Regions from separate parts of the Agromyces sp. GQ35 genome, predicted to be linked through region 2. Evidence: predicted binding sites of a transcription regulator. Region 2 holds the regulator's gene; each other region holds the start of a gene.

Region 1 (3,315 bases), on a different contig from region 2:
CGGTACCGGCGCCCTGCAGCTGCCAGCGCACCCGGTCGACCACGTCGGCGGGCGTGAACCAGCGCGGATGCAGCCAACTGCGGCTGGAATGGCCGCCGCCCTCGTCGTCGATCTCGATGCGGATGCCGGTGCACACGAGCCGCTTCGCCCGCATGCGCTCGATGAACTCGTCGGCCAGCACCCTGAAGGCGAAGGCGAGCTGGTCGATGCGGTCGAGCGGTGGTTCGAACTCCTGCGCGACCTCGAACTCGGGAGGAGGCGTGCGGGCGAGCACCCTGGCCTGTTCGCGGCCCGATGCACGGTCGTGGGCGAAGGCACCCGCCGCACCGAAGCGGCGACGCACGTCGGCTTCGGGCAGCGCGGCGAACTCACCGAGGGTTCGCACCCCCAGCCGGTTCAACAGGGTCGAGGTGCGGGCATCGACGACGAGACCCACGGGCAACGGCGCGATGAATGCAGCGGATGCCCCGGGCGCGACGATGCCCACCGGTGACTCGCCGGCCGCCCTGGCCGCCTGCTCGGCCGCGAAGGGCCCGTCGGCGATCCCCACGCGTGCACCGGCCACCCCGAGCTCGGCGACGGTGTCGAGCAACGCCCGCGCCGCGGCATCCTCACCGCCGTAGTAGCGAGCGGGCCCGCGAGCCCGCATGGCGAGCGTGCCTGGGCGGATGAGTTGCACGCCCGGAACCGTCTCTTCGACTCGCCGCACGACCGGTTCGAACACGCGCACGTCGAGCGAGGCGTCGTAGTCGAGCAGGGTGAGGCCGGGGGAGCGGTACTGCGCCTCGCGCAGCTTCACGCCGCGCACGACGCCATCGCGCCGCGCCGCCGCAGAGCAGGCGAAGACCTGACCGCCGTCGGTGAGCGCGACGGGCGCGGAAGGATCGATGCCCGCCTCTCGGCAGGCCGCGAACACGGGCCAGTCGGGGCACCAGAGCACGATCGTGCGGGTGGGGTCGATGATCATCAGACGGCCCGCCGCTCGTATTCGGCGAGATGCACGGGCGCGGGGGGCGCGTCATCGGCGGCCTGGAAGGCGAGCGACCGATCTGGAAGCTGCAGGCGGGATCGGGCCCGCCGGCCGAACTCCCCGCGCCCACCCGCGGAGACGACGACATCGCGGTCGCTGAGATGGCCGTGTCCCAGCTCGAGCCCGTGCCACTCGCTCGCCTCGACCCCGAGGCTCGCATCGCTGCCCGGCCACTCGCCGGCGACGAGCAGCACGGTGCCGCGCTGCCTGAGTCTGGCGGTCAGTCGCGAGGTCTCAGCAGGCGCCACCCTGCCGACCGGTCGCACCGTCACGACGGGGATGACGTCGGCGAGCGCGGCGACCACGGTGAGCCACTGCCGCCCGGGATCGGGCACGAGCACGAGCCGTTCGAGGTCGATGCCGAACCGAGCTGCCGCCTCGACACCGAACTCGGGCATGCCGACGACGGCGACCCAGCGCCCGCTCGCGGATGGGCCGGCCATGAGCGCCATGAGCAGGGTCGTGGAACCCTCGACGGAGACGACGGTGCCTTCACGAAGGCTGCCGCCCGGGAGCACCCGTTCGAAGGCGGGATGCGTCGGCACGAGCTTCGAATCGAGCCGTGTCGCCTGCATCCCGCGGATGCGAGCCTGCAGCTCCTCGACGCGCGAGGGCACTTCGGCCGGGGCGAGGGGAGCGGTCATGGTCACCCTCACAGTTTCGAACACATGTTCGAATACGGCAAGTCGGCAGTGCCGACCGTCCCGGATGAGAGATCCGCTCCCGGAAATGCGAAAAGGCCGGATCAGAATTGATCCGGCCTTTTCGACACAAGCGTGCGCGAGGGGGGACTTGAACCCCCACGCCCGTTAGGGCACTAGCACCTCAAGCTAGCGCGTCTGCCATTTCCGCCACCCGCGCTCGTGTCAGGCCCTTCCGATTCCTCGGTGGCCCGAGAGAAGACATTAGCACGGTTTCCGGGGCGCTTCCGACACGCTGGCCATCGACGGATGCCCCGGCTAGCGTGAGAGGCATGGCCCCGTCACCCTCCGAGATCACCCCTGCCGCCGAGCTCGACGAGACGGCAACCGTGGCACGGGACCTGATCCGCTTCGACACCTCGAACTACGGTGAGGGCCGGGCGAACGGTGAGCGCGAAGCCGCCGAATACGTCGAGGCACGGCTCGCCGCGCTCGGACTCGCGCCGCAGCTCTTCGAGCCCGAACCGAGGCGTACGAGCGTCGTCGCGCGCGTGCCCGGCCGAGATTCCTCGAAGCCGGCGCTGGTCGTGCACGGGCATCTCGACGTCGTGCCGGCCGACGCCCGCAACTGGAGCGTCGACCCGTTCGCGGGCGAGGTGCGCGACGGCATGCTCTGGGGCCGTGGCGCCGTCGACATGAAAGACATGGACGCGATGATGCTGACCGCCCTCGGCGACATCATCGGTTCGGGTTCGCAGCCGGCCCGCGATCTCATCGTGGCGTTCTTCGCCGACGAAGAGGCCGGCGGCGGCCTCGGCTCCGGATGGCTCGTCGACCATCACCCAGAACTCTTCGCGGGGGCGACCGAGGCGATCAGCGAGGTCGGCGGCTACTCGATCACCGTCGGTGGCCGTCGCGCCTACCTGCTGCAGACCGGGGAGAAGTCGTTGCTCTGGATCCGCCTCGTCGCACGAGGTGTCGCGGCGCACGGCTCACGACTCATCCGCGACAACGCGATCACGAAGCTCGCCGAGGCGGTGGCGACCCTCGGGCGCACCGAATGGCCGATCCGCCTCACCGACACCACCCGTGAACTGCTCGGCGAGATCGCGGGCGTCCTCGGCGTCGACGCAGAACAGGTCTCGCCCGACGAACTCGCCCTCGCCACCGGTTCGGCCTCGGGATTCATCACGGCGACCCTGCGCACCACGTCGAACCCCACTCTGCTGACCGCGGGCTACAAGCACAACGTCATCCCCGACCGGGCCGAGGCGCTCATCGACATCCGCACGCTGCCCGGCGAAGAAGACGCCGTGCTCGCCGAGGTGCAGGCGCTCATCGGCGACCTCGTCGACATCGAGATCGTGCACCGCGACGTCGGGCTCGAGGCCGCGACATCCGGCGCCCTGGTCGATGCCGTGAAGCGCTCGCTCGAGGTGCACGACCCCGGCGTGCCGGTCTTCCCGTACCTGCTCTCGGGTGGCACCGACAACAAGGCGCTCAGTCGGCTCGGCATCGCCGGCTACGGCTTCGCGCCGCTGAAGCTGCCAGACGGCTTGGACTTCCCGGCGATGTTCCACGGCGTTGACGAGCGGGTGCCACTCGACGCATTAGTCTTCGGAAGGCAGGTTCTGCGGGACCTCC
Region 2 (3,315 bases):
ATGAAGGGCATGCTGACCGGACCGGTCACGATTCTCGCGTGGTCGTTCGTTCGCGACGACCAGCCGCTCGGTGACACTGCGCGGCAGGTGGCGCTCGCATTGCGTGACGAGATCGCCGACCTCGAAGCGGCCGGCATCCGCGTCATCCAGGTCGACGAGCCCGCCCTGCGTGAGCTGCTGCCGTTGAAGCTCGCCGACCATCCCGCCTACCTCGACTGGTCGGTCGGTTCGTTCCGGCTCGCGACCGGCGGCGCCGAGCCGGCGACCCAGGTGCACACGCACCTCTGCTACTCGGAGTTCGGCGTCGTGATCGACGCGATCAAGAACCTCGACGCGGACGTGACCTCGATCGAAGCGGCGCGCAGTCGAATGGAGGTCGTCGACGATCTCGAGACGAGCGGCTTCGACCACGGAATCGGGCCGGGCGTCTACGACATCCACTCTCCCCGCGTGCCGAGCACCGACGAGGTGCAGACGCTGCTCGAGCGCGCCGCTGCGGCGATTCCCTCGTCGCGGCTCTGGGTGAACCCCGACTGCGGCCTGAAGACCCGCGGCTACGACGAGACCGTCGAGTCCCTGCGGCACATCGTCGAGGCGACGCGCGCCGTGCGCGCGCAGCTCGATGCGCCCGTGCTCGCCGGATAGCTCGAGGCGAGCGGATGTCGCGGGCTCGCGGCATCCGCTCGGCTCCCGCCGGGCTGACGCACAGGCGCGGCGCGTACGGTCGGCCCATGCAACTCGCGGTCCACGAATCCGGCGGCGGCTCGCGAACGGCGATCCTCATCCACGGCATCATGTCGGACTCGCGCGCCTGGCATCGGGTCACGGCTGAGCTCGAGGCGCGGGGCTTCCGCGTGCTCGCCGTCGATCTCGCCGGGCATGGACGCAGCCCGCGCGCGGTGCGGTACTCACCCGCCAGGTGGGCCGACGACGTGGTCGAGACGCTGGCGCCCCTGCTCGACCGGCCGCCCGAGGTCGTCATGGGCCACTCGCTCGGCGGCCTCGTGGCGAGTCTCGTCGCCGACCGGCTGGCGCCGCGTGCCGCGATCTACATCGACCCGGCGTTCTCGTTCCCGACAGGGGTGAAGGGCTGGGCGTTCAAGGCGTTCTTCGCCATGGCACCGCGACCTCGTCGCTCAGCACTCGTTCGCATGAACCCCAAATGGAGTGCCGACGACGTCGAGATCGAACTCGCGACACTTCGCGACTGGGACAAGCGCACCGTTCTCGGGTTCGCCGACACGCGGGGACTCGTGCCGCCCGCCCGCCTGGTCGCTCCCACGCTCGTGGTGCTGGCGGAGAAGAGCCTGCTCATCACTGCGAAGGTCGCGCGGCAGCTTCGCCGCCAGGGCATGACCGTCGAGACGGTGGCGGGGACCGGGCACACCGTGTTCCGCGACGATCACGCCGGGTTCATGGAGGCCGTGTTCGGGTGGCTCCAAGCGCTCGCGCCGGGCGCAGCCGAAGCGCCGTTGCGCTCGGCTCCTGCCGCAGGCTAGGCCTTCGCGGCCGGTCGTGTCGATGTCGCGGTGACGTTCGCGGGCAGCGCGAACGAACGGATCAGACCGCCCGCAGCACGGCGACGACCTTGCCCAGCACCTCGGCGTGGTCGCCGACGATCGGCTCGAAGGCGCTGTTGCGGGGGAGCAGCCAGGTGTGGCCGTCGCGCTGGCGGAACACCTTGACCGTGGCCTCGCCGTCGAGCATCGCCGCGACGATCTCGCCGTTCTCGGCGGTGCGCTGCGAGCGCACCACGACCCAGTCGCCGTCGCAGATCGCGGCGTCGATCATCGACTCGCCGACGACCTTGAGAATGAACAGCTCTCCCTTGCCGACCAGCTGGCGGGGGAGCGGGAACACCTCGTCGATCTGCTGCTCGGCCATGATCGGTACGCCGGCGGCGATGCGGCCGACGAGTGGCACCATCGCCGCGTCGCCGACGGGCGTCGGGGCCGACGAGGTGACGCTGCGCTCAGTGACGCCGGGAAGCTCGATCAGCACCTCGAGTGCGCGAGGACGGTTGGGATCGCGGCGAAGGTATCCGGCGAGTTCGAGCTGGTTGAGCTGATGCGTGACGCTCGACAGCGACGAGAGACCGACCGCGTCGCCGATCTCGCGCATGCTCGGCGGATAGCCGCGGCTCGAAACGGAGCGCTGGATCATCTCGAGGATCGCGATCTGCTTGGCGCTCAGGCTCTTGCGGCGGCGCGGCCTGCCGACTGCCTGCACGTCATCGATGTCGGTGCTCAACGTCTCCGCCCCTCGTAACGGCCGTCTCGCGGCCGAATGTCGGTGGTGTCTGGTCGACTGTCTTCCAGACATTCGAAACTGTATCCGCCTCACGCGGGTGCGGCAAACATTCGTTCGAGTGTGTCGGAGAATCCGCGACAGGAGTTTCCGGCATTTCGTCCTTGCGATGTCGATTGTTCGAAGATATATTCGGAACAGAGTTTCGTATCCGGTCCTCCCGGCCGAGGGCCGGATACGACTCCTACAGGAGGTGTGACATGAGCGCAGTGACCATTACGACCGGTTTCCAGCCCGCAGGGGCCCATCAGGCGGAGTCCGCCGCGACTACTCCTGTCCGCACGCGGTTGCGGCTCACCCGGCGCGGCCGCGTGGTCTTCACCGGGCTCGCTTCGGTGCCGCTCGTGGTCTGGGCATTCGTCGCCGTGCTCGGCGCAGGCGCCGCTGCCGCCGATATCGACGCTGCGGGCGCCACCTTCGACTACGTGACCGTCGGCCAGGGCGATTCCCTGTGGGCGATCGCCGAGTCGGTCGATCCCGCTGCCGACGTGCGTGAGGTCATCGACCAGATCATGCGCCTCAACGGTCTCGACGACGCGGTGGTCGAGCCTGGCCAGCGCCTCGCGTTGCCGGTCGTTCCGTGACGACAGTCTGAAATCACGTCGCTGTGCGTCGTTAGCATGGATTCGTGACGAGTCTCGAAGACCTCCCCATTCGCGACGACCTTCGCGGTCGTGCGCCATACGGTGCCCCGCAAAAGACCGTCCCGGTCGCGTTGAACGTCAACGAGAACACGCATCCGATTCCCGAGGCCGTCGCGCACGACATCGTCGCCCGCGTCGCCGCGGCCATCCTCACGCTCAACCGGTATCCCGATCGCGAATTCAGTGAGCTCCGCGATGCTCTCGCCGAGTATCTTGGGCATGGTCTCGAGCCGGCGCAGATCTGGGCTGCGAATGGGTCGAACGAGGTGCTCCAACACGTGCTGCAGGCCTATGGAGGTCCGGGACGAACGGTGCTCGGCTTCGATCCCACGTATTCGATGTACGGCCTGCTCGCCGCCGGCAC
Region 3 (3,315 bases), on a different contig from region 2:
GTAGTCGCCGGCGAGAGCGAGCACGGCTCATTTTCCACACCGTCGTCGCGGGAGTCATCGCGGCCATCACCGGCTTCGCGAGCTCGTTCGCACTGGTGATCGCCGGCCTGCTCGCGGTCGGTGCGAACGAGACGCAGGCGGCATCCGGCCTGTTCGCGCTCTGTATCGCGACCGGGCTCACGTGCATCGCGCTGCCGCTCGTCACCCGTATGCCGGTCTCCTTCGCATGGTCGACACCGGGCGCGGCGCTCCTCGTCGCAGCTGCCGCCACGACGCAGCAGTTCGCAGCCGCGATCGGCGCCTTCATCGTCTGCGGAGTGCTGATCGTACTCGCGGGCCTGTGGCCGGCACTCGGCCGCGCGATCACGAGCATTCCGAAGCCGATCGCGAGTGCAATGCTCGCCGGCATCCTCTTCCCGATCTGCGTCGCGCCCGTGTTCGCGGCCGTCGAACAGCCCGCGATCGCGATACCGATGGTGCTCGTGTGGCTTCTATTCGCGCGCCTCGCCCCGCGATGGGCGGTGCCGGCTGCGATGCTCGTCGCCGTGGTGGGTATCGGGCTGATCGCCGGACCAGCCGTGCTCGAGAGCGAGGCAGTGCGGCCGCAACTCGAGTTCGTCGCCCCGATCTTCGACCCGTTCGTGATCGTGAGCCTCGGTCTGCCGCTCTTCATCGTGACGATGGCCGGCCAGAACGTGCCCGGGTTCGCGGTGATGTCGACCTTCGGCTACCGCCTTCCTCCTCGTCCGGTACTCGTCACCTCAGGCGCGGCGTCGGTTGCTGCGGCATTCGCCGGTGGGCACGCCATCAACCTCGCCGCCATCACCGCCGCGATCATGGCGAGCCCCGATTCGAACCCCGATCCCAAGCGGCGCTGGGTGGCGACCCTCACTTCCGGCATCGTCTACCTGCTGCTCGGTGCGGGTGCCGGTCTCGCTGCGGCGGTCGTGCAGGCCTCACCGCCGATCATCATCACGGCTGTCGCCGGGCTCGCGCTCCTCGGCGCCCTGGTCGCCTCCGTGACGAGCGCGCTCGAAGACTCAGCCCAACGCATCACTGCGATCGGCACGTTCCTCGTGACGGCATCTGGAGTGGTCGTCGCCGGCATCGGGTCGGCGTTCTGGGGGTTGATCGTCGGCGGGGTGCTCATGCTGTGGCTTCGACGGCCGAAGACTCGCTCGACGACGGCCGGTCTCGCCGGCCATGCGCCCGAACCCGAACCCGAACGCGTCGACGACACCCGGCGCGCCGATTCCGACCAGGAATAGTCAGTCGAACACCCGCACCAGTTGCCAGCGGTCGTCGTGGCGCTGCACATCGAAGACATGGCTCTCGCCGTCGTCGGCAGTGGCCTGGAATCGCCAACCCGCGATCTGCAGCGGCGCACGGCCAGGCGAGACATCGTGGTGTGCGATCGGCGCCCACCAGTCGCACTGGCCGACGAGCGTCGTCGGCGTATCGGTCACACGGTAGCGGCGGTCGCGCCAGACGAGTCGCTGCGGAAGCCCGACGTCGTTCGTCCACAACTCCACGAACTCACGGACGAGCGACATGGGCACCTCATCGATTCGAAGATACGTTCGATAATAGCATCGTGCTGCGGCACGCGAAACGCCGCCGTGCGATGAGCACGACGGCGTTCGCCCACGGCCACCGAGTGGCTGCGGACCCGTGTCTGCGTGGCGGTGTCAGGCCAGGTCGTCGTCGGTGCGCGCGCCGAAGACGATTTCGTCCCAGCTGGGCATCGAAGCGCGACCCTTCTTGGCGCCGTTGCGCGCCCCTGGAGGACTCGCGGAGGCCTTGCCGCCCCAGATGCTCCGGGCGGCCGTACCCGGCTTCTCCTCGACCGGCTGTTCCGGTGCCGGGGACTCCTGCACGGGAGCGGGCGCAAGCGGAGCGGGCGGCTGCTCCGCTTCGCTGCTCGCAGCCTCACGCTCGCCGCGACGACGGCGAAGGGCTTCGAGGAGGTCGGCCGTTTCGCCGAGCGTCTGTCTGGGCTCATCCGCTCGCTTGATCGCGGCGCGTGCTGCTGCCGGGCTCGATGCCTGGCTTCGTGCGTACGGGAGTGGTTCGAGATGCGGCGCCGTGTCGAAGTCGCCGTGTTCGGGCTCTTCGAAGGTGAAGGCTCCACTGTCGAAGCGCGACTCTTCGGACTCTGGGCTGACCGCGCGCAGGCGGGGGATGAGGCCGCCCTTCATCTCACCCTGCTGCGAGAGGGTGATCGCCTCGGAGTTCAGCGGCTGCAGCGACTGCTTTCGCGGCTCGAAGCTCCAGCGCGCGTCGTGGTCGATGGTTTCGGCCGTGAACTCGAGCTTGATGATCCAGCCGCGCTCCTCGTCTTTCCAGCTCGCCCAGCGCTCGCCATGTGCGCCCAGTTGCGAGAGGCGCTCACGGATGACGCCGCCGAACGTCGGCTGCTCGTCGGCCGGGTCGACCTCGGCGGTGACGTGGACCGGAACCGCGAGGGCCGAGGTGACCATGTGTTCGCGCTCGGCGAGCACCGGGCCCTCGAAACGGCGGATGTAATCGATGGCCGCACCGGTGACCTGGGCCACCTCATCGGCGGACATGCCGGCCCTGATGTGCGCCTGCACCTCTCGCGGCGAGGGTTTCGGCCCGGCGTGCTGCTCGGGCTGTGCCTGCCGGATGCGAGATTGCAGTACTTCATCGATCTCGATCCGGAAGCGCGCGCCATCGTCGGATGCGGCGAGCAACGCGCCGTTCTCGACTCCGATTACCTTGAGTTCCTGCATCGCGACAAGCCCTTCCGTGCCTTCGTCTCCGCCCAAGGATGCCATGTTCCGATGCGTGGTCGCGGGAATAGGGCGGGCGCGGCGGAAGTTGAGCACGAAGCAGCTGAGAGAACGCCGCAGAAGTGGTTTGCTTACGCAACCGTTTTGATGCAGACTATGGCCGCCGAATCTTCGGCGATGAGGAAATGGATGGGAATGGCAACGGATTACGACGCACCGAGGAAGACCGAAGACGACTCTGAGTCGATCGAGGCCCTCAAGGAGCGCGTCCCCGACAAGATGTCGGGCGTAGTGGATGTCGATGACGCCGACAACCCCGGTGGCTTCGACCTCGCTGGTGCCGATCTCTCCGACGTCGAACTCGACGTCGTGGTGCTTCCGCCGCAGGCTGACGAGTTCACCTGCGTGAACTGCTTCCTCGTGAAGCACCGTTCGCAGATCGACCACGAGACGAAGCTCGGACCGATCTGCTTGGAGTGCGCGTCCTAGACGCCCGGCTCATTAAGCTCAGGCCGTCGTGATCCATTGATCGCGGCGGCCAGTTCTTTCGGATGACGCGTCG

Evidence for each region. The regulator LexA, encoded in region 2, represses DNA repair genes until DNA is damaged. The targets are predictions, from matches to a motif close to TCGAACANNTGTTCGA.
Region 1: the regulator LexA is predicted to act here: its motif matches at 1,691-1,706, upstream of imuA' (DnaE2-dependent mutagenesis accessory factor ImuA').
Region 3: the regulator LexA is predicted to act here: its motif matches at 1,569-1,584, upstream of AC6CH0_RS14235 (DUF6504 family protein).

Annotation. Positions count from the first base shown of each region.
Region 1 is NZ_JCAXEO010000002.1:273,690-277,004, reverse strand. It holds gene AC6CH0_RS13295 (DNA polymerase Y family protein) at 1-967, opposite strand, end outside; gene imuA' (DnaE2-dependent mutagenesis accessory factor ImuA') at 967-1,674, opposite strand; tRNA gene AC6CH0_RS13285 (tRNA-Leu) at 1,808-1,891, opposite strand; gene AC6CH0_RS13280 (M20/M25/M40 family metallo-hydrolase) at 2,004-3,315, shown strand, end outside.
Region 2 is NZ_JCAXEO010000003.1:513,829-517,143, forward strand. It holds gene metE (5-methyltetrahydropteroyltriglutamate--homocysteine S-methyltransferase) at 1-645, shown strand, start outside; gene AC6CH0_RS17530 (alpha/beta fold hydrolase) at 732-1,499, shown strand; gene lexA (transcriptional repressor LexA) at 1,561-2,238, opposite strand; gene AC6CH0_RS17540 (LysM peptidoglycan-binding domain-containing protein) at 2,508-2,891, shown strand; gene AC6CH0_RS17545 (histidinol-phosphate transaminase) at 2,936-3,315, shown strand, end outside.
Region 3 is NZ_JCAXEO010000002.1:475,432-478,746, reverse strand. It holds gene clpX (ATP-dependent Clp protease ATP-binding subunit ClpX) at 1-4, shown strand, start outside; gene AC6CH0_RS14240 (benzoate/H(+) symporter BenE family transporter) at 30-1,268, shown strand; gene AC6CH0_RS14235 (DUF6504 family protein) at 1,269-1,553, opposite strand; gene sepH (septation protein SepH) at 1,689-2,753, opposite strand; gene AC6CH0_RS14225 (DUF4193 domain-containing protein) at 2,949-3,242, shown strand; gene AC6CH0_RS14220 (DUF3093 domain-containing protein) at 3,239-3,315, opposite strand, start outside.